One region of the Arthrobacter sp. SLBN-122 genome, then DNA from elsewhere that is predicted to be linked to it. Evidence: riboswitches for the same ligand, from Rfam matches in the RefSeq annotation. Region 1 holds a riboswitch; each other region holds the start of a gene.
The links. Region 1 has a riboswitch for glycine ahead of gcvP (aminomethyl-transferring glycine dehydrogenase). Riboswitches for the same ligand answer to the same signal wherever they lie in the genome.
Positions count from the first base shown of each region.

Region 2: another riboswitch for glycine. It lies ahead of FBY36_RS03955 (APC family permease); the one in region 1 lies ahead of gcvP (aminomethyl-transferring glycine dehydrogenase).
Region 3: another riboswitch for glycine. It lies ahead of gcvP (aminomethyl-transferring glycine dehydrogenase); the one in region 1 lies ahead of gcvP (aminomethyl-transferring glycine dehydrogenase).

Region 1 covers NZ_VFMS01000001.1:2,400,548-2,406,733, reverse strand. The annotation lists gene FBY36_RS11235 (hypothetical protein) at 1-556, opposite strand, end outside; gene cycA (D-serine/D-alanine/glycine transporter) at 732-2,273, opposite strand; glycine riboswitch at 2,324-2,418, opposite strand; glycine riboswitch at 2,419-2,517, opposite strand; glycine riboswitch at 2,808-2,907, shown strand; gene gcvP (aminomethyl-transferring glycine dehydrogenase) at 3,068-5,941, shown strand; gene gcvT (glycine cleavage system aminomethyltransferase GcvT) at 5,951-6,186, shown strand, end outside.
Region 2 covers NZ_VFMS01000001.1:841,070-847,255, reverse strand. The annotation lists gene idi (isopentenyl-diphosphate Delta-isomerase) at 1-458, shown strand, start outside; gene FBY36_RS03960 (acetamidase/formamidase family protein) at 861-1,868, opposite strand; gene FBY36_RS03955 (APC family permease) at 1,871-3,301, opposite strand; glycine riboswitch at 3,357-3,461, opposite strand; gene FBY36_RS03950 (alpha-hydroxy acid oxidase) at 3,704-4,879, opposite strand; gene FBY36_RS03945 (amino acid ABC transporter ATP-binding protein) at 4,903-5,667, opposite strand; gene FBY36_RS03940 (amino acid ABC transporter permease) at 5,664-6,186, opposite strand, start outside.
Region 3 covers NZ_VFMS01000001.1:2,779,259-2,785,444, forward strand. The annotation lists gene FBY36_RS12980 (Dps family protein) at 62-541, shown strand; gene FBY36_RS12985 (MFS transporter) at 647-2,206, opposite strand; gene FBY36_RS12990 (TetR/AcrR family transcriptional regulator) at 2,292-2,828, shown strand; glycine riboswitch at 2,923-3,020, shown strand; gene gcvP (aminomethyl-transferring glycine dehydrogenase) at 3,207-6,065, shown strand; gene gcvT (glycine cleavage system aminomethyltransferase GcvT) at 6,078-6,186, shown strand, end outside.

The DNA.
Region 1 (6,186 bases):
TCCGCTTCCGGACGCTGCCGAACCCGGGCACCACCATGGACTTCGAGAGTGCATTGCCCCACGTGTTGTTGGGGCCGCCGGATGCCTGGCCGCTGAGCGTGCCCAGCAGGGCGGTCCCCTCCTCGCCAAGCATGATGGCCATGACCATGGTGCCGGCCTTCTCCGGATTGGTGAGGCGAATGCCGTGGAGTTCAGCCAGCGAGGTGGCGTAGAGGGCCGTTGCTTCCAGGAAACCGACGGTGGCGGCGGCGGAAAGTCCCAGCGACGCCACGGTTCCAACACCGGGGACGACGGCGGTTGCACCCACCAAGGCACCCCCGCCGGCGACCGCACGCAGGTAGTCGCGCTCTGCGATGTCCGCCAGCTGGGCAGCGGTGGCCCGTGGATGCTTCTTCTGGAGCCGGCGGATGTAGCCAACCACCAGGGGCCGCTGAATCTGTACCGCCTTCAGGAGCATGTTGTGGACCCCGGGCTTTGGCTTGCCCTCGGAATCGAACATTGCACTGTGGGCGGTTTCCTGTGCGATACGTACTGCGGGGTTGCTGCGCCGGGCCATGGTCACCTTCATTCAAATCGACCTGCAGCGGGTAGGCTGCCGTGCTCTTTCCATCCTATGTGGACAAACACTAAGCATGCTGAACTTTTCGGTCTGCAGCTCACGACTGGCGGGCTGCGGCGGCAGGATTCGGCAACTGAAGCCAAGCGCCTGCGCCGCAACCCGCCGACGGCCGTTACTTCCTGGCCTCCTGGACATCATGCCCTGCCGCGCCGGAATCCACGCCGCCGTTGTGCCCGGCGGCAGCCTGGTCGGCCCGAAGTTCAGCCTGGAAGACCTCGAAGCGGGCCAGGTGGGCGGGACGGCGCCGCAGGATGGCCCACGCCACGCCAAGGACGACAAACCAGATGGGGGTCACCAGCAGTGCAACGAGGGTGTCGGGCTGGGTGGTCAGGGCCCACAGGACGAAGGCGAAGAACACGTAAACCACCCACACGGCGGGGATGCCACCGGGCATCTTGAACTTGGACGCCGCGTGCAGATGCGGCCGGCGGCGGCGGAAGGAGATGTAGCTGGCCAGGATGATCGACCAGACGAAGACGAAGCAGACGGCGGACACGGTGGTCACCATTTCGAAGGCCTTGCCAACGTCCTGGCCGGCATACATGAGTACGACGCCGGACAGCAGCAGGACGCAGGACAGGAACAGCGCGTTGCTGGGCACCTTCCTCGTGGACAGGCGGCCGAACATGCCGGGGGCGTCGCCTTCCTGGGCCAGTCCGAAGACCATGCGGGAGGTGGAGTAGATGCCGGAGTTCGCGGAGGACATGGCCGAGGTGAGGACCACCAGGTTGACCACTGTGGCCGCGGCGCCGAGGCCGGCCAGGGAGAACATGCCGATGAAGGGGCTGTGGCCCGCGGCGAACTGGGTCCACGGGGTGACCGCCATCAGGATGACCAGCGCGCCGACGTAGAACAGCAGCACGCGGACAGGGATGGCGTTGATGGCCTTGGGCAGCGTGCGCTCGGGGTTCTTGGCCTCGGCTGCCGTGGTGCCCACCAGCTCAATGCCCACGAAGGCGAACACGGCGATCTGGAATCCGGCCACGAAGCCCATGAACTCGTTGGGGAAGAACCCGCCATGGCTCCACAGGTTGGTGAAGCTTGCCGTGCCCGCGTCGCTCTGGAACCCGGTGAAAATCATGAAGAGGCCCACGATGATGAGGGCAGCGATGGCGATGATCTTGATGAGGGCGAACCAGAACTCGGTCTCGCCGAAAGCCTTGACAGTGGCGAGGTTCAGCAGGAGCAGGATGCCCACCGTGGCCAGGCCCGGGATCCACAGCGGAAGCCCCGGCCAGAGCTCCTTGGAGTAGCCGGCAATCGCGATCACGTCCGCGATTCCGGTGATCACCCAGCAGAACCAGTAGGTCCAGCCGGTGAAGAAGCCGGCCCACGGCCCCAGGAGGTCGGCGGCAAAGTCACTGAAGGACTTGTAGTTCAGGTTGCTCAACAGCAGTTCGCCCATGGCCCGCATGACGAAGAAGAGCATGAAGCCGATGATCATGTACACGAAGATCACGGAGGGGCCGGCGGCGGAGATGGTCTTGCCGGAGCCCATGAAGAGGCCGGTGCCGATCGCTCCGCCGATGGCGATGAGCTGGATGTGGCGGTTGCTGAGCTGCCGTTCAAGGTGGGGTGGCTCGCTGCGGGCGGGCGTGTTTACGGCTTCGTTGCGCGCAGGTTCGCCGTTGGACGTGGGGGGATGAATCGCCATGAGGAACTCCATCGATAAAGCGGCACTTGGGTACCGCAAAAGATTTGATTCCTCCCCGCTCTGTAGTGAACCTGAGAGTTTCCGCAGCCCATGCCGCTTGCACCGTCGGTGAGCCAGGACTTGCCTGGCTGCTTTCCAGAGTTGCCTGTCCGCGGCGGTACGTGGGCCTGAGAGTTTCCTGGGGAGGGTTTGCTCCTACGGCGCCTGCTGAATGTACCGGGCAGGGCTCTCCCGCCGCAGGTCGAAGGCGTGTTCAGTTGGAAGCCGCAGCCCTGGGGGCCGCGGCGGGTCATGCATTGGGATGGACGCCGGCTGGTGGGCCGCTCCGGATACGTTGAGCCGGCCACCGGCGGTGCCAATCCCGGGGTTCAGTGTGGTGTCCGTCACCATCGAAAGTCAAACCTGCTCCGACACAAGCGGGACAGAAGGGCGTCACGGGCCGGATGCATCCGCCTGTGGCAGCCGTCCGATTTGCCACCGGCAGCTAATCCCGATACCTTGTGAGCCGAATCACCCACATTTTAATAAGCCTTTCGAGCTGTGACGGGAGAGTCCTCCCGCGAAACACCGGGCAGGCGCCGTAGGAGCAAATCCTCCCCAGGAATCTCTCAGGCCCACGTACCGTCATGGCGAGGCGACTCTGGAAAGCAACCGGGCTTCTGCCTGGTTCACCGACGGTGCAAGCGGCCCCCTGCCAAGAGCAGGCAACGCGGAATCTCTCAGGTCCAATACAGAGCGGGGAGGAACCCATCCCACGCCGTGCCACCTTCGGCCGGCCAGAACTGGAGTTCCTCATGACGATTCATCCGCATCCAACATCGTTTGTTGACCGCCATATCGGCGCGCGCCGCCAAGCCGACGTCGACACCATGCTCAAGGCCGTGGGCTATGACAGCGTGGATGGCCTCGTTGACATGGCTGTCCCCGCATCCATCCGTCAGGACACTGCCCTCAGGCTGACCGACGCCCTCAGCGAGGTGGAGGTCCTGGCCGAACTCCGCCGGATCGCCGGCCGGAACAAGACCGCGGTCCAGCTGATCGGCCAGGGCTACTACGACACCGTCACGCCTCCGGTGATCCGCCGCAACATCCTTGAATCCCCGGCCTGGTACACCGCTTACACCCCGTACCAGCCGGAGATTTCCCAGGGCCGGCTGGAGGCGCTGCTGAACTTCCAGACCATGGTGCAGGACCTGACAGCCCTCCCCGTGGCAAACGCCTCCCTCCTCGACGAGGCGACGGCGGTGGCTGAGGCCGTGCTGCTGATGCGCAGGGCCAACAAGAACAAGGATGCCAAGGACGGCAGGACGGTGCTCGACGCCGATTGCCTCCCCCAGACCATCGCCATCGTGCTGGGCCGTGCGGAGGCGCTCGGCTTCGAGGTGGAAATCGCCGAATTGTCCAAGGGACTGCCTGACGGTGCCATCAACGGGGTGGTGCTGCAGCAGCCCGGTGTCTCCGGCCGGGTCTGGGACCAGTCCGCCGTCATCGCCGAGGCCAAGGACCGCGGTGCGCTGGTGACCGTGGCCGCGGACCTTTTGGCCCTCACCCTCATCACCCCTCCGGGCGAGCAGGGCGCCGACATCGCCGTCGGTTCCACCCAGCGTTTTGGCGTGCCGTTGTTCTTTGGGGGGCCGCACGCCGCTTACATGGCTGTCCGCAAGGGCATGGAACGGACCCTGCCCGGCAGGATTGTGGGCGTGTCCAGGGACAACGCCGGCGCCCCCGCCTACCGTCTGGCCCTGCAGACCCGCGAGCAGCACATCCGCCGCGAGAAGGCCACCTCCAACATCTGCACCGCCCAGGCGCTGCTGGCCATCGTGTCCTCCTTCTACGCGGTGTACCACGGCCCGGACGGGCTGAAGGCAATCGCCGAAGCGGTCCACGGCAAGGCCCGCGTCCTGGCCACCGCGCTCACCTCCATGGGCCGCGAACTGGTCAGTGCCTCCTTTTTCGATACCCTTACGGTCCGCGTTCCCGGCAAGGCCGCCAAGGTGATCACCGCAGCCGAAGCCCGCGGCATCAACCTGCGCTTCATCGACGCGGACACGGTAGGCGTCTCCGTTGATGAAACGACGACGGCGGCAACCCTGTCCGCCGTCGCCGTCGCCTTTGGTGCCGGTCCCGTGGGTGACGCCCAGGGTTTCGAGTTGCCCGGGTCTCTGCTGCGCACCTCCGATTACCTGCAGCACCCTGTGTTCAACACCCACCGCTCGGAAACCCAGCTCCTGCGCTACATCCGCAAGCTCTCTGACCGGGACCTGGCGCTGGACCGCACCATGATCCCGCTGGGATCCTGCACCATGAAGCTGAACGCCACGGCCGAGATGGAAGCCATCTCCTGGCCGGAGTTCGCCTCGATCCACCCGTTCGCCCCGGACTCCCAGACTGAAGGCTGGCGTGAACTGATTTCCGGACTGGAAGCCGACCTCGCCGAGATCACCGGCTACGACCAGGTGTCCATCCAGCCCAACGCCGGCTCCCAGGGCGAGCTCGCAGGCCTGTTGGCGATCCGCGGCTATCACCACTCCCGCGGCGAGCAGCAGCGCAACGTCTGCCTCATCCCTGCCTCGGCGCACGGCACCAACGCGGCCTCCGCAGTCCTCGCCGGGATGAAGGTCGTCGTTGTCGCCACCGCCGCTGACGGGACGATAGACCACGCGGACCTGCAGGCGAAGATCGAAGCCAACAAGGACGTCCTCTCGGCCATCATGATTACCTACCCCTCCACCCACGGTGTGTACGATTCCGACGTCCGCGAGGTCTGCGACGCCGTGCATGCTGCCGGCGGCCAGGTGTACGTTGACGGCGCCAACCTGAACGCCCTGGTCGGCCTGGCGCAGCCGGGCCAGTTCGGGGGCGACGTGTCGCACCTGAACCTGCACAAGACCTTCTGCATCCCGCACGGCGGTGGCGGACCGGGCGTCGGGCCTGTGGCTGCCAAGGCCCACCTGGCACCGTTCATGCCGGGCGATGCCAACAAGGCCGCCCACGAGGCCGGCCATGGCGTCGCGATCTCCGCTTCGCGCTTTGGTTCCGCCGGTGTCCTGCCCATTTCCTGGGCCTACGTGAAGCTGATGGGCGGCGATGGCCTGACCGAGGCCACCAAGTCCGCACTGCTGGCAGCGAACTACGTCGCGTCCCGCCTGAACGAATACTTCCCGGTCCTGTACACGGGCGAGGGCGGTTTGGTGGCCCACGAGTGCATCCTGGACCTGCGCGAACTCACCGCGAAGACCGGCGTTACCGCGGAGGATGTGGCCAAGCGCCTCATCGACTTCGGCTTCCACGCCCCCACCCTGGCCTTCCCGGTTGCGGGCACCCTGATGGTGGAGCCCACCGAGTCCGAGGACCTGGCGGAGATCGACCGCTTCATCGAGGCCATGATTACCATCCACGGCGAGATCCAGCAGGTAGCCAGCGGCGACTTCACCCTGGAGGCATCACCGGTGCGCAACGCACCCCACACGGCAGCCGCCGTCGTCAGCTCCGACTGGGACCGCGCCTACCCGCGCGAGCAGGCCGTCTTCCCCGTTGCCTCGCTGCGCCAAGACAAGTACTTCCCGCCAGTGGGCAGGATCGACGGCGCCGCCGGCGACCGGAACCTGATCTGCTCCTGCCCGCCCCTCGAAGCGTTTGAGGACAGCACAGCCGAATTTGAGAACTAAGGACTTCCAATGACTGAGAATTACACCGCTCTCTTTGAGCAGCACAAGAAGGCCGGAGCCTCCTTCACCGACTTCGGCGGGTGGCAGATGCCGCTCAAGTACAGCTCGGAGCTGGCCGAACACCATGCCGTGCGCAGCGCGGCCGGCCTGTTCGACCTTTCCCACATGGGTGAGGTCTGGGTGACCGGGCCCGATGCCGCCGCGTTCCTGGACTATGCCTTGGCCGGCAAACTGTCAGCGGTGGC
Region 2 (6,186 bases), 1.6 Mb from region 1:
ACTCGACCTCCACACCGCTGCACCTGGCCTTCTCGGCCCACGTGTATGACGATGAGGGCCACATCCTGCTTACCCGCCGTGCGCTGTCCAAGCTGACGTGGCCCGGCGTCTGGACCAATTCCTTCTGCGGCCATCCCGGCCTTGGGGAGGACCTTGAGGACGCCGTTCGGCGCCGCGGCGAGTACGAGCTGGGTCTCCGCCTGGACCATGTGGAGCTGAAGGTGCCGGACTTCCGGTACCGGGCGGTGGATGCCTCCGGCGTGGTGGAGAACGAGATCTGTCCGGTCTTCACCGCCCGTGCCGCCTCCCCACTGGCTCCCCGTGCCGACGAGGTGGTGGAGTGGCAGTGGACCGATCCGGCGCTGATCACCGCCGCCGTGGCCGCTACGCCCTGGGCCTTCAGCCCATGGCTGACCCTTCAGCTGCCGCTGCTCTACCCGGACCGGTTCAGCTCGTAGCGGGCGCGCAAGCGCTGCCTTACTCGACAGTTAGAGGGGCCGGCGGCTTTTTCGGATCGACGCTGATCCGTGCCTCCGCCGCAGGCCCCTGGCCTGCTGGGGAAGGTGGATTGGTTGCCTGGCGGCGCCATTGCTTAGCGCCGCCAGGCGTCTGAGACCATCGGTTTGATCCGACGCAGGCGCGGTCGACTGGGACCCAGTACCCAGGTGCATCAAGGATGCGCTCCCGTCCTTCACGCATCACTTTGGCGGGAATACCTCAAGGATGTGCCCGGATTCGGTCAAGAATGCATCAAGGTCGGCGCAGATTTCGCAGGCCGCGCTTATATGTGTTGCCGCCCGACGAAAAAGGAGCGCTGCCCGCCTGAATCCAGGCCCGCAGCGCTCCTCCAGTAATACCGGCTACCGCGACCTGTAGTCCTCAGCTGCCTTCCGCAGGCGGCTGTGGGCGCCGCCGTACGCCTGGGCGCCCTGCAGCGTCCACTTGGGCAGCTTCGCCACCATCGTGTAATTCGGGTCGCAGACATTCGCTGCCGGGGCCAGGCCCATCTGGCTGACCAGCTGGTAGGAGTCCAGCAGGTCCATGCCGGTCAGGTCCGAGGTCCACGCAATGAGGTCCTTCTGGCTGATCCGGTACGCATCCTCAAGCGGGCGGGTGGACCCCGTGCTCATGATGTACTCGTCGTTCTCCAGCCGCGGCCAGGCAGCGGCGCCCTCCTTGATCAGGTCCACTGCGATCACCGAGTTCATCGCCGATTCCAGGCCGGTTCCGCACACTTCGCCCTCACCCTGGCGGGCATGGCCGTCGCCGAGGGACAGCATGGCTCCCGCAACGTTGACCGGCAGGTACAGCGTGGTGCCGGCGCGGGCTTCCGGAGTGTCCATGTTCCCGCCGTGCGTGGACGGCGTCATGACCAGGCGCACCTCCCCACCGGCGGGAGCCACGCCTACTGTCCCGTGCATCGGGTCCAGCGGCAGTTGCAGCCGGAAGTCCGAGTTCCGTGCCCGGAACGTGGCGCTCCAGCTCTCCAGGTCAATGTCGTAGAACCAGACGCGCTCCTCCAGCGGCTCGTTCAACGTCGCCGTTTCATGGGTGGCCGCCAGGGCGCCGAACCGGGGGAGTACGCAGGACACGGCGTACTTCCTGGCCGGCACGATCGACACGAAATGCACTGCCAGCATGTCGCCGGGTTCCGCGCCCTCCACCTCGATGGGACCGGAGACCGGGTTCATCTCGTTGAAGGGCACCACGTCGCTGGGGAGCTGGTCCGGGGAGGTGACCCGGCCGCCGAAGCAATCCTCGGTGCTGACCTCCACGATGTCACCCGGGCGGATGCTGACCATCCGCTCCCGGCCGCCGAACACGTAGGAGTATTCGCCCGGCTGTGGTGCCAGTTTGTGAACAACCATCTCTACTTGACCTCCACTGCTTCAGGTTCCCCTGCCGCCGTCGTAACCGGTACTTCCCTGCCGCCCATCCGCCCAGTCTTGTACAGGACTGCGGCGACGGCGATCCCTACCACCAGCCACAACAGGCCGAGCAGCTGGGCACCCGTACGCGCGTTGTAGATCACCGACGCCAGGATCAGGACCCCCGCCAGGGGAAAGACGAGGTGGACGAACCAGCGGCGGGACTTCAGCTTGAAGATGAACCACCAGATGACTGCGACATTGAGGACCAGGAAGGCGGTGAGCGCTCCGAAGTTCACCAGTGCCGAGATGGCCACCAGCCCGTCGGGCAGGATGGTGAGGTAGATGCCGAGCACCAGCGAGATGATCGCGACGACGAAGGTTGCGTTGACAGGGACGCGGTGCTTTGCGCTGATCTTGCTCAGGAAACGGGGCAGCTGCCGGTCCCGGGCCATCGCGAACAGGAGGCGGGACGTGGCCGCCTGGGCCACCAGTGCGTTGGCGAAGCCCCAAGCGACGGCGGTTGCCGCCGCAGTGAGGACGAACATGAAGGGGCCACCGGCGTTGGCTGCCGCCTCATAGAAGGCGGTTCCGGCGGGGTCGCCGTTCTCGAGGAGGCCTGCGGGGTCCTCGACGAGCATGGAAGCAACCCAGGTCTGGACCACGAACAGCACACCCACCATGGCAAGCGCGGCGATCATGGACCGGCCCAGGGACTTGCTGCTGCCGCTGTTTTCCTCCGCCAGCGTGGAAATCCCGTCGAAGCCGAGGAAAGACAGTACAGCGATCGACGCCGCGCCAAAGAGCAACGGGAGCGAGAAGGTGCTGGAGTTGAAGAAGGCGTCAAAGCTGAAACCGCGGCCCTTGCCCTGGGCCAAAGCCACAAGGCCGACGACCAGGAAGATGGCCAGTACCACGAGTTCCAGGACCAGCATGATCTTGTTGACCTTGGCGGTGAACTGGATGCCCATGTAGTTGATCACCGTGTTCAGCACGACGAAGGCCACCAGCCATACCCACACGGGCAGGTCGGGGATGATGCCGTTCATGGCGATGGCTGCAGCTAAGTACAGCAGGCAGGGGATGAGGAGGTAATCGAGCAGGATCATCCAGCCGGCCACGAAGCCGACCGGCTTTCCGATGCCACGGCCGACATACGTGTAGACGGAGCCCGACATGGGGAACGCCTGGGCCATCTGGGCATACGAATTGGCCGAAAACATCATGGCGAAGAGGGCCACGATGTAGGCAAGCGGGGCCATTCCGCCGGAGTCGTGGAAGACGCCGCCGAAAATGGCGAACGGGGCGATGGGGACCATGAAGATCAATCCGTAGATCATCAGGTCACTGAAGGTGAGTGTCCTTTTCAGTTCCTGGGTGTACCCAAACTGTTCAATGCCAGGTGATGCCGTCCCGGCAGGTGTGGTGGACATAGAGAATCTCCAAGGGTGTGGAGGGCGCGGGGGAGCGCCGGAATATGTTGGGTGTCCTCCCCGCTCTGTTTTTTTGGCCTGAGAGATTCCCGGAACAGGTTCCGGTTGCACCGTCGGCGAGTCATCCAGCTGAACTGGGACTCTTTCCAGAGTTGCCTAACCATGGCGGTGCGGGGCCTGAGAGATTCCTGGGGAGGATTTGCTCCTACGGCGCTTTCCGCGGGTTGATGTTCCGGAAAGCTCTCCCGCCATGCGTCAAGGGCGGTAATTCGTTGTGACCTGAGTAACATATCCTATAGGAAACGCTAAGGCAACATACGATTCCGACTCCCCCTCAGAAGGATCCGGGACGCCGAACTGCCCGCCCCTCAGGTGAGAGACGGGCAGTTTGTCGTGCCGGTTTTAGACGAGCAGGCTCTCCGGTAAGGAGGCTGGGCTCGTCTTCGCGAAGATGCTGCTGTTCAGGTCGGCGACCGAAGCCTTGCCGACAAATCCCATGGCCCCCTTGAACTCCTCCTGGAGGATGCCGAATACCCGGTCCACCGCCGGTTCCCCGCCAGTGGCTAGGGCGTAGGCGAACGGACGTCCGGCAAGTACAGCTTTGGCGCCCAGCGCCACTGCCTTGACCATGTCGTGGCCACGCCGCACGCCGCCGTCGAGATAAATCTCCGCCCGTCCGCCCACTGCCTCAACAATGGACGGCAGCACGTCGATGGTGGCGGGCTGGGAGTCGAACTGCCGGCCGCCGTGGTTGGAGACGAAAATGCCGTCCGCCCCCTCATCCACCGCCCGGGCTGCGTCCTCGGCGTCCATGATGCCCTTGATCACCAGGTTCCCCTTCCACTCGGAGCGCAGCCTGGCGAAGTCCTCCCAGCTGGCGCCCGGGTTCTTGTTGGACGCCATCCAGTTGTTCATCTCGTCCATGCGCAGCGGGCGGCCGTTGATCTGGTAGTTCCCGTACGTCATCTTCCGGCCGGTTAGCCACCGCCACAGCCAGACGGGGCGGGTGGCGGCATTGAAGTAGTCCGCGACCGGCGGGCGCGGCGGCATGGACAGGCCATGGTGCAGGTCCCGCTCCCGCTTGCTGGAAGACCCCACATCGCCTGCCACCACCAGCGTCTCAACCCCCACAGCACGTGCCCGGTTGATGTAGCTGGCAGTTTCCGCCGGATCCTTCCAGAACGCGATCTGCGCCCACAGATTGTTCGGCGCCACCTTGGCCACCTCTTCGAGTGAGCAGCCGGCCCAGGCGCTGTGGATGAAGATCGACCCTGCCCTGACCGCGGCCCTGGCGACGGCAGGATCCGAACCCGGGTGGAAGATGGTGAGCATTCCCATGGGTGCCACCATCAGGGGCATCGCCAGGGAATGGCCCAGCACGGTGGTGGACGTGTTCAGACCCCGCAGGTCCACCATGGACCGCTGGCGAAGCATCAGGGCATCGAAACGGTCTTCATTGGCGCGCATGGTGGTTTCGTCCAGCGCGCCGCCCTCCAAATAGTCCGAAATCATTTTCGGAAGCTGCTTGCGGGAGGCCTTGCGGTAGTCCTCAACGCTGACAATCCATTTGTTTTTCAAGAGTCCTGCTCCAATGTGAAGGTCTAAATTACTTTCGCCAGGAATTGTTTGGTGCGCTCATGCTGGGGGTCGCTCAGGACAGTCCGTGGGTCGCCCTGCTCCACGATGCCGCCGCCGTCCATGAAGATCAGGTGGTCGCCAACTTCGCGGGCGAAGCCGATCTCGTGGGTCACCACGATCATGGTCATCCCGCCGTCCGCGAGCTTGCGCATCACGTCCAGCACCTCGCCCACGAGCTCCGGGTCCAGGGCCGATGTGGGCTCATCGAACAGCATCAGCCGTGGCTCCATGGCCAGTGCCCTGGCGATGGCCACGCGCTGCTGCTGGCCGCCGGAAAGGGACGCAGGGTAGGCGTGGACCTTCTCGGAGAGCCCCACCCGCTCCAGGAGGATCCGGGCCCGGTCCTGCACGGCCTTGCGGTTCTCCTTCCTCACCCTGACCGGCGCCTCGCAGATGTTCTCCAGCACCGTCATGTGCGGGAAAAGGTTGAAGCTCTGGAAAACCATGCCGATGTTCTCGCGCATTTTCGCCGCCTCGGCGTTGTTCTGCGCGTGCAGCCGGCCTTTCCTGATCTTCACGCCAACCGGCTGTCCCTCCACAAGGATGTACCCGCCGTCGAGCGTTTCCAGCTGGTTGATGCAGCGGAGGAACGTCGACTTGCCGGAGCCTGACGGCCCGATGATGCAGGTAACGCTGCCCTTGGGGATAGTCAGGTCAATGCCTTTGAGGACCTCCAGGTCGCCGAAGCTCTTGGTGACTCCCTGTGCTTCGATCATCACGTTGGTCATGGCCGGGCCTCCAGTGGTGGGGTGGGGGAGTTCACGGCCTTGGGCTTGCGGGGCCGCCGGGTGCTGCGCCCAGAGGTGATTCCGCCCCGGTTGAAGTGCCGTTCAATGAAGTACTGCCCCAGGCTCAGGATGCTGGTGACCAGCAGATACCACATGCTTGCAGCGATCAGCAGCGGAATGGTCTTGAAGTTGGCGCTGTAGACCAGCTGCGCAGAGTAGAGCAGCTCGGGGAAGGCCAGGACGCTCACCAGCGATGTGGTCTTCAGCATGGAGATGGTCTGGTTGCCCGTAGGCGGGATGATGATCTTCATCGCCTGCGGCAGCACAATCCGGGAAAGGATGGCGAACCGCCGCATGCCCAGGGCCGTGGCCGCCTCCGTCTGCCCGCGGTTGACGCTGAGGAGCCCGGCTCGGACGATCTCCGACATGTAGGCGCCTTCATTCAGGCCCAAGCCCAGGATCGCCGCCATGAACGGTGTGATGAGCACGTTGGCGTCCACCGAGAAGAACTCGGGTCCG
Region 3 (6,186 bases), 380 kb from region 1:
CTGCCGCCACGTGGCGGGCGGCTGGTAGCGTCGGCCGTATTGGACCACTTGAGGAGGATGCATGAAAGCTTCACCGACACTGACCAACAACCTGCAGGCTGTCCTGGCGGACCTGATCGAACTCCACGTTCAGGGCAAGCAGGCGCACTGGAACATCGTGGGCACCAACTTCCGCGACCTTCACCTGCAGCTCGACGAAATCGTGGACGCTGCCCGCCAGTTCGCCGACGACACTGCCGAGCGCATGCGTGCCCTGCACGCGCTCCCGGACGGCCGCAGCTCCACGGTTGCCGAAACCACCAGCCTGGCCCAGTTCCCTGACGGGCTGATCAGCACCACGGATGCCATTGAGCGGATCGTTGCCGCCATGGAGGCCGCCGTGGGCACCATGCGCAAAGTGCATGACGAGGTGGATGAGGAGGATCCCACCTCCGCCGACCTCCTCCATGAGTTCATTGCCCGGCTGGAGCAGTTTGCGTGGATGGTGCAGGCTGAGAACATGAAGCCCACCGCCAAGGTAACCGCCGCCGACTCCAAGTAGCGGGATCAGCGGGCAGCCGGCTGCCATTTCAAAGGGCGCCCGGCGCCGGGGTATTCCCTCGGCGCCGGGCGCCTTTGTGCAGCCGACACGGCACACCCTCGGCTGCTAGGCCGCTTTCGGCACTTTCCGCAGCACGACGGCGGCCAGGACTGCCGCCGTAGCCATCAGTACCAACCCAATCGCCGCAGTGATGTGGACGCCGGAATCAAACGCTGCCGCCGCAGCTTCGCGGACGGCTTCCGACACTGATTCGGGCACCAGGTTTGCCGCTTCAATTGCGCCGGCGAGCGTTTCACGGGCATTGTGCAGGGTGGATCCGGGCAGCATGCCGTCAAGTCCCGCGGGCAGCCGCAGGTTCTGCTGGTAGGACGCGGTCAGGATGGAGCCCAGCACTGCGGTCCCCAGCAGCGAGCCCACCTCGTAGCCTGTCTCCGAGATCGCCGCGGCAGCACCTGACTTCTCCGGCGGGGCGGACCCGAGGATGAGGTCGTTGGAGATGGTTTCGGCCGTGCCCACGCCCAGTGCCAGGACCAGGAGCGCCGCCAGCAGCAGCGAGGGTCCGCCGTCGTGGTTCCCGAACGCCACTATCGTGTAGCCCGCAGCGCTGAAGGCCAGTCCCGCCGCCACCACGTAGCCGGGACGGACCTTGCGGACCAGCGGCACCACCACCAGCCCGGCCACCACCGTGGCGGCCAGTGCCGGGATCATGGCAACGCCCGCCGCGGACGGGGTCATGCCCTCGAGGAGCTGGAGGTGCTGGGCAAGGAACAGGATGAACCCGTTGAAGGAGAACAGGGCAAGGATGTTGGCGCTGATGGCCATGCTGAACACCCTGTTCCGGAACAGTGACATATCCAGCAGCGGGTGCTTCAGCCGGTGCTGCCGCCGCACGAACACGGTCCCCATCGCCAGGCCGAAGGCGATTGCGCCCAGCCCTGCAGTCCCCGGGCCTTCGGTGGCAACTGCCTTGATTCCGTAGACAACGGGCACCATGACCAGCATGGAGAGCACGATGCTGGGGATGTCCACCTTGCCGGGCGCCGGATCCTTCGATTCGGGGATGACGGCCGGGCCAAAGGCCAGAAGGGGGAGCATGAGCGGGACCGCCACCAGGAAGACGGCGCCCCACCAGAAGTGCTCCACCAGCCATCCGCCGACGATCGGACCCAGCGCCGCGCCGCCGGAGAAGCCGGCAGCCCAGATGGCCACGGCCAGCCTCCGGCGGTTGGGCTCCGGGAAGATGTTGCGGATCAGCGACAGCGTGGAAGGCATCAGCATGGCCCCGAAGAACCCCAGGGCGGCGCGGCCGGCGATAAGCCACTCCGGCGCCGGTGCAAAAGCGGTGGCAACGGACAGTCCGGCGAAGCCGATGCTGCCAAGGATCAGCAGCCTCCGCCGCCCGATCCGATCGCCCAGGCTACCCATCGATACCAGCAGCCCGGCGAGTACCAGTGGGTAGGCGTCAACGATCCACAGCAGCTGCACGCCGCTGGGTTCCAAGGCGCGTGCGATGGCGGGCAGTGCGAACGTCAGCGCCGTGTTGTCCACCGCCACCAGCAGTACCGGGAACATCAGCAGCCCCAGCGCCAGCCAGTCCCGCCACGGGGAGCGAGTGGAGGTGCTGGGCGCCTGCGGGGACGCGGAACTCTTGATGGAAGCGGTCATGGGAATAACTATACCGTCCAGACGGTATAGTTTGGAATGGTAGGAATTTCCGTTTTCCTGCCTGGTGGAAGGCATGATGGAAGGCATGCCCCGAAAGCCTGTTGCCCGTGACGCGGTCCTTGACGCCTTCGAGTCCCTGCTGATCGAAGTGGGGGAGCGCGCGGCCACCCTTGATGCCGTGGCCCGCAAGGCGGGGGTGTCCAAAGGCGGCCTCCTTTACCACTTTCCCAACAAGGAAGCGCTCATCGCCGTGCTGCTTGACCGGCTGGAGGGCCTCGCCCGGGAAGACGCCGACGCGATGGCTGCTGCCGCTGAAGGCGCCGCGGCATACTTCATCCGTTCCTCCGTCTGGGCCGATACTCGGCTGGACCGCGCCATCGTGGCCGCCACCCGGCTTGCAGAGGTGGCCCACGAAGAGACAAGGCGCCGGTTCGCGGCCATCCAGCAGCGCTGGCTGGACGAGATAGCTGCCGACGTTGGGCCGGGCCTGGCCAAGGCAGTCCTCTACATGGGGGACGGCCTGTACTTCAACGCCATGCTGTCCGTTGCCCCCGCCCCGGCAGGGGGAGCGGCCGCCGACGTGGAGGAACTCCTGGCCGCTTTGGAGCGGCTCCGGAGGTAGTTCCGGTCATTTGCCGCGAGGGGCTGCGGCGTAGGACAATAGAGAGTTGTGAGGGCTGTCACCGGCCTTCATGGTTCGACAAATGAATAGCCTTTGATCTGCGGCGGGAGAGTTCTGCCGGAAGTACAGGCAGGCGCCGTTGGAGCAAATCCTCCCCAGGAATCTCGCAGGCCCCTGTACCGCCGCGGCGAGGCACCTCTGGAAAGCAGCAGGCAGTCCACCACCCTTTGGGAATGCAAGGACTGTTGTGCTCACCGACGGTGCAAGCGGGTCCTGTCCAGGCAGGCAACGCGGAAACTCTCAGGTCCAATACAGAGCGGGGAGGGACCCGAATAGCTGTGGCGTACCCTTCGCCGCCTGAGTAAATGGAGTTCCTTCGTGTCGGTTACCCCAGCCTCCACCACTTTCGTAGACCGCCATATCGGCGCGCGCCGCCAGGCCGACGTCGACACCATGCTCAAAGCCGTAGGCTACGACTCGGTCGACTCCCTGGTTGATACGGCCGTTCCCAAGGTCATCCGCCAGGACACCGCGCTTCGCCTGCAGGACGCCCTCAGTGAGGTTGAAGTCCTCACCGAGCTGCGGAAGCTGGCCGCGAAGAACAAGACGGCCGTGCAGCTGATCGGCCAGGGCTACTCCGATACCGTGACTCCGCCGGTGATCCGCCGCAACATCCTCGAGTCCCCGGCCTGGTACACCGCCTACACCCCTTACCAGCCCGAGATTTCCCAGGGCCGGCTTGAGGCCCTGCTGAACTTCCAGACCATGGTGCAGGACCTCGTCGGGCTGCCCATTGCCAACGCATCGCTGCTCGACGAAGCAACCGCGGTGGCTGAGGCCGTGCTGCTGATGCGCCGCGCCAACAAGGCCAAGCCCGCGGCCGACGGCAAGACCGTCCTGGACATCGACGTGCTCCCGCAGACCATCGCCATCGTCAAGGGCCGTGCAGAAGCGCTCGGCTTCGAGGTGGAGGTGGCCGATCTCTCCAAGGGCCTGCCCGACGGTGACATCAACGGCGTGGTGCTGCAGCAGCCCGGCGCTTCCGGCCGGGTCTGGGACCAGTCCGCCGTCATCGCCGCTGCGAAGGAGCGTGGCGCGCTGGTTACCGTGGCCGCGGACCTGCTGGCACTTACGCTCATTACCCCGCCGGGCGAGCAGGGCGCGGACATCGCGGTCGGCTCAGCCCAGCGCTTTGGTGTTCCGCTGTTCTTCGGCGGCCCGCACGCTGCCTACATGGCTGTCCGCAAGGGCCTGGAGCGCTCGCTTCCCGGCCGCCTGGTGGGCGTGTCCAAGGACGACGCCGGCGTTCCCGCCTACCGTCTGGCCCTGCAGACCCGCGAGCAGCACATCCGCCGCGAGAAGGCCACGTCCAACATCTGCACCGCCCAGGCGCTCTTGGCCATCGTGTCCTCCTTCTATGCGGTGTATCACGGCCCGGACGGACTGAAGGCGATCGCCGAAACGGCGCATGGCCACGCCCGTGCCCTGGCGGCCTCGCTTGCCGCTGCCGGCGTTGACGTTCTGCACAAGAGCTTTTTCGACACCCTGACCGTCCGGGTGCCCGGACGGGCTGCCGGCATCATTGCCGACGCCGAGGCGCGGGGCATCAACCTGCGCAGCGTCGACGCCGATACCGTCGGCATCGCCCTCGATGAAACCACGACCCCGGCCATTGTCGCCCAGGTGGCCGATGTCTTTGGCGCCAAGGTTGCCGACGACCAGGGTGAGGACCAGGGCTTCGGTCTGGAGGCCGCCGTCGAGCGTTCCTCCGACTTCCTGCAGCACCCTGTGTTCAACACCCACCGGTCCGAAACCCAGCTGCTGCGTTACATCCGCCGCCTGTCCGATCGGGACTTGGCGCTGGACCGCACCATGATCCCGCTGGGCTCGTGCACCATGAAGCTGAACGCCACCGCGGAGATGGAGGCCATCTCCTGGCCGGAGTTCGCTTCCATCCACCCGTTCGCCCCGGACTCCCAGACTGAAGGCTGGCGTGAACTCATTGCCGACCTTGAGGCGGACCTGACCACGATCACCGGCTACGACCAGGTGTCCATCCAGCCCAACGCCGGCTCCCAAGGCGAGCTCGCAGGCCTGCTGGCCATCCGCGGCTACCACCACTCCCGCGGCGACCAGCAGCGCAACATCTGCCTGATTCCCGCCTCGGCACACGGCACCAACGCCGCGTCCGCCGTGCTCGCGGGAATGAAGGTGGTCGTTGTCGCCACCGCCGCTGACGGGACGATCGACCACGATGACCTCACAGCCAAGATCGAGGCCCACAAGGATGTCCTGTCCTGCATCATGATCACCTACCCGTCCACCCACGGGGTGTATGACGGGGACGTCCGTGAGGTCTGCGATGCCGTGCATGCTGCAGGCGGCCAGGTCTACATCGACGGGGCCAACCTGAACGCCCTCGTGGGGCTTGCGCAGCCGGGCCAGTTCGGCGGCGACGTGTCGCACCTGAACCTGCACAAGACCTTCTGCATCCCGCACGGCGGCGGCGGCCCCGGCGTCGGACCGGTTGCCGCCAAGGCCCACCTGGCCCCGTTCATGCCCGGCGATGCGAACAAGGCCGCCCACGAGGACGGGCATGGAGTTGCGATTTCCGCGTCCCGGTTCGGCTCGGCGGGCGTGCTGCCCATTTCCTGGGCCTACGTGAAGTTGATGGGCGGCGAGGGCCTGACCGAGGCCACCAAGTCCGCGCTGCTGGCAGCGAACTACGTCGCCTCCCGCCTGAACGAATACTTCCCGGTTCTGTACACGGGAGAGGGCGGATTGGTGGCCCACGAATGCATCCTTGACCTGCGCGAACTCACGGCGAAGACCGGCGTTACCGCGGAGGATGTGGCCAAGCGGCTGATCGACTTCGGCTTCCACGCCCCTACCCTTTCGTTCCCGGTGGCGGGCACCCTGATGGTGGAGCCCACCGAGTCCGAGGACCTGGCGGAGATCGACCGCTTCATCGAGGCCATGGTCAGCATCCGCAAGGAAATCGACCAGGTAGCCAACGGCGACTTTGCCGTGGCGGACTCACCCTTACGCCGCGCACCCCACACGGCGGCCGCCGTCGTCAGCTCTGACTGGGACCGCGCGTACCCCCGTGAGCAGGCCGCCTTCCCTGCCCACCACAAGCAGGACAAGTACTTCCCGCCAGTGGGCAGGATCGACGGCGCCGCCGGCGACCGGAACCTGATCTGCTCCTGCCCGCCGCTGGAAGACTTCGAAAACTAAGGACCGGCACCAATGACCGAGAAATACACCGCGCTTTACGACGAGCACAAAAAGCTCGGCGCATCCTTTACGGACTTCGGCGGCTGGCAGATGCCGCTCAAGTACAGCTCTGAACTTGCCG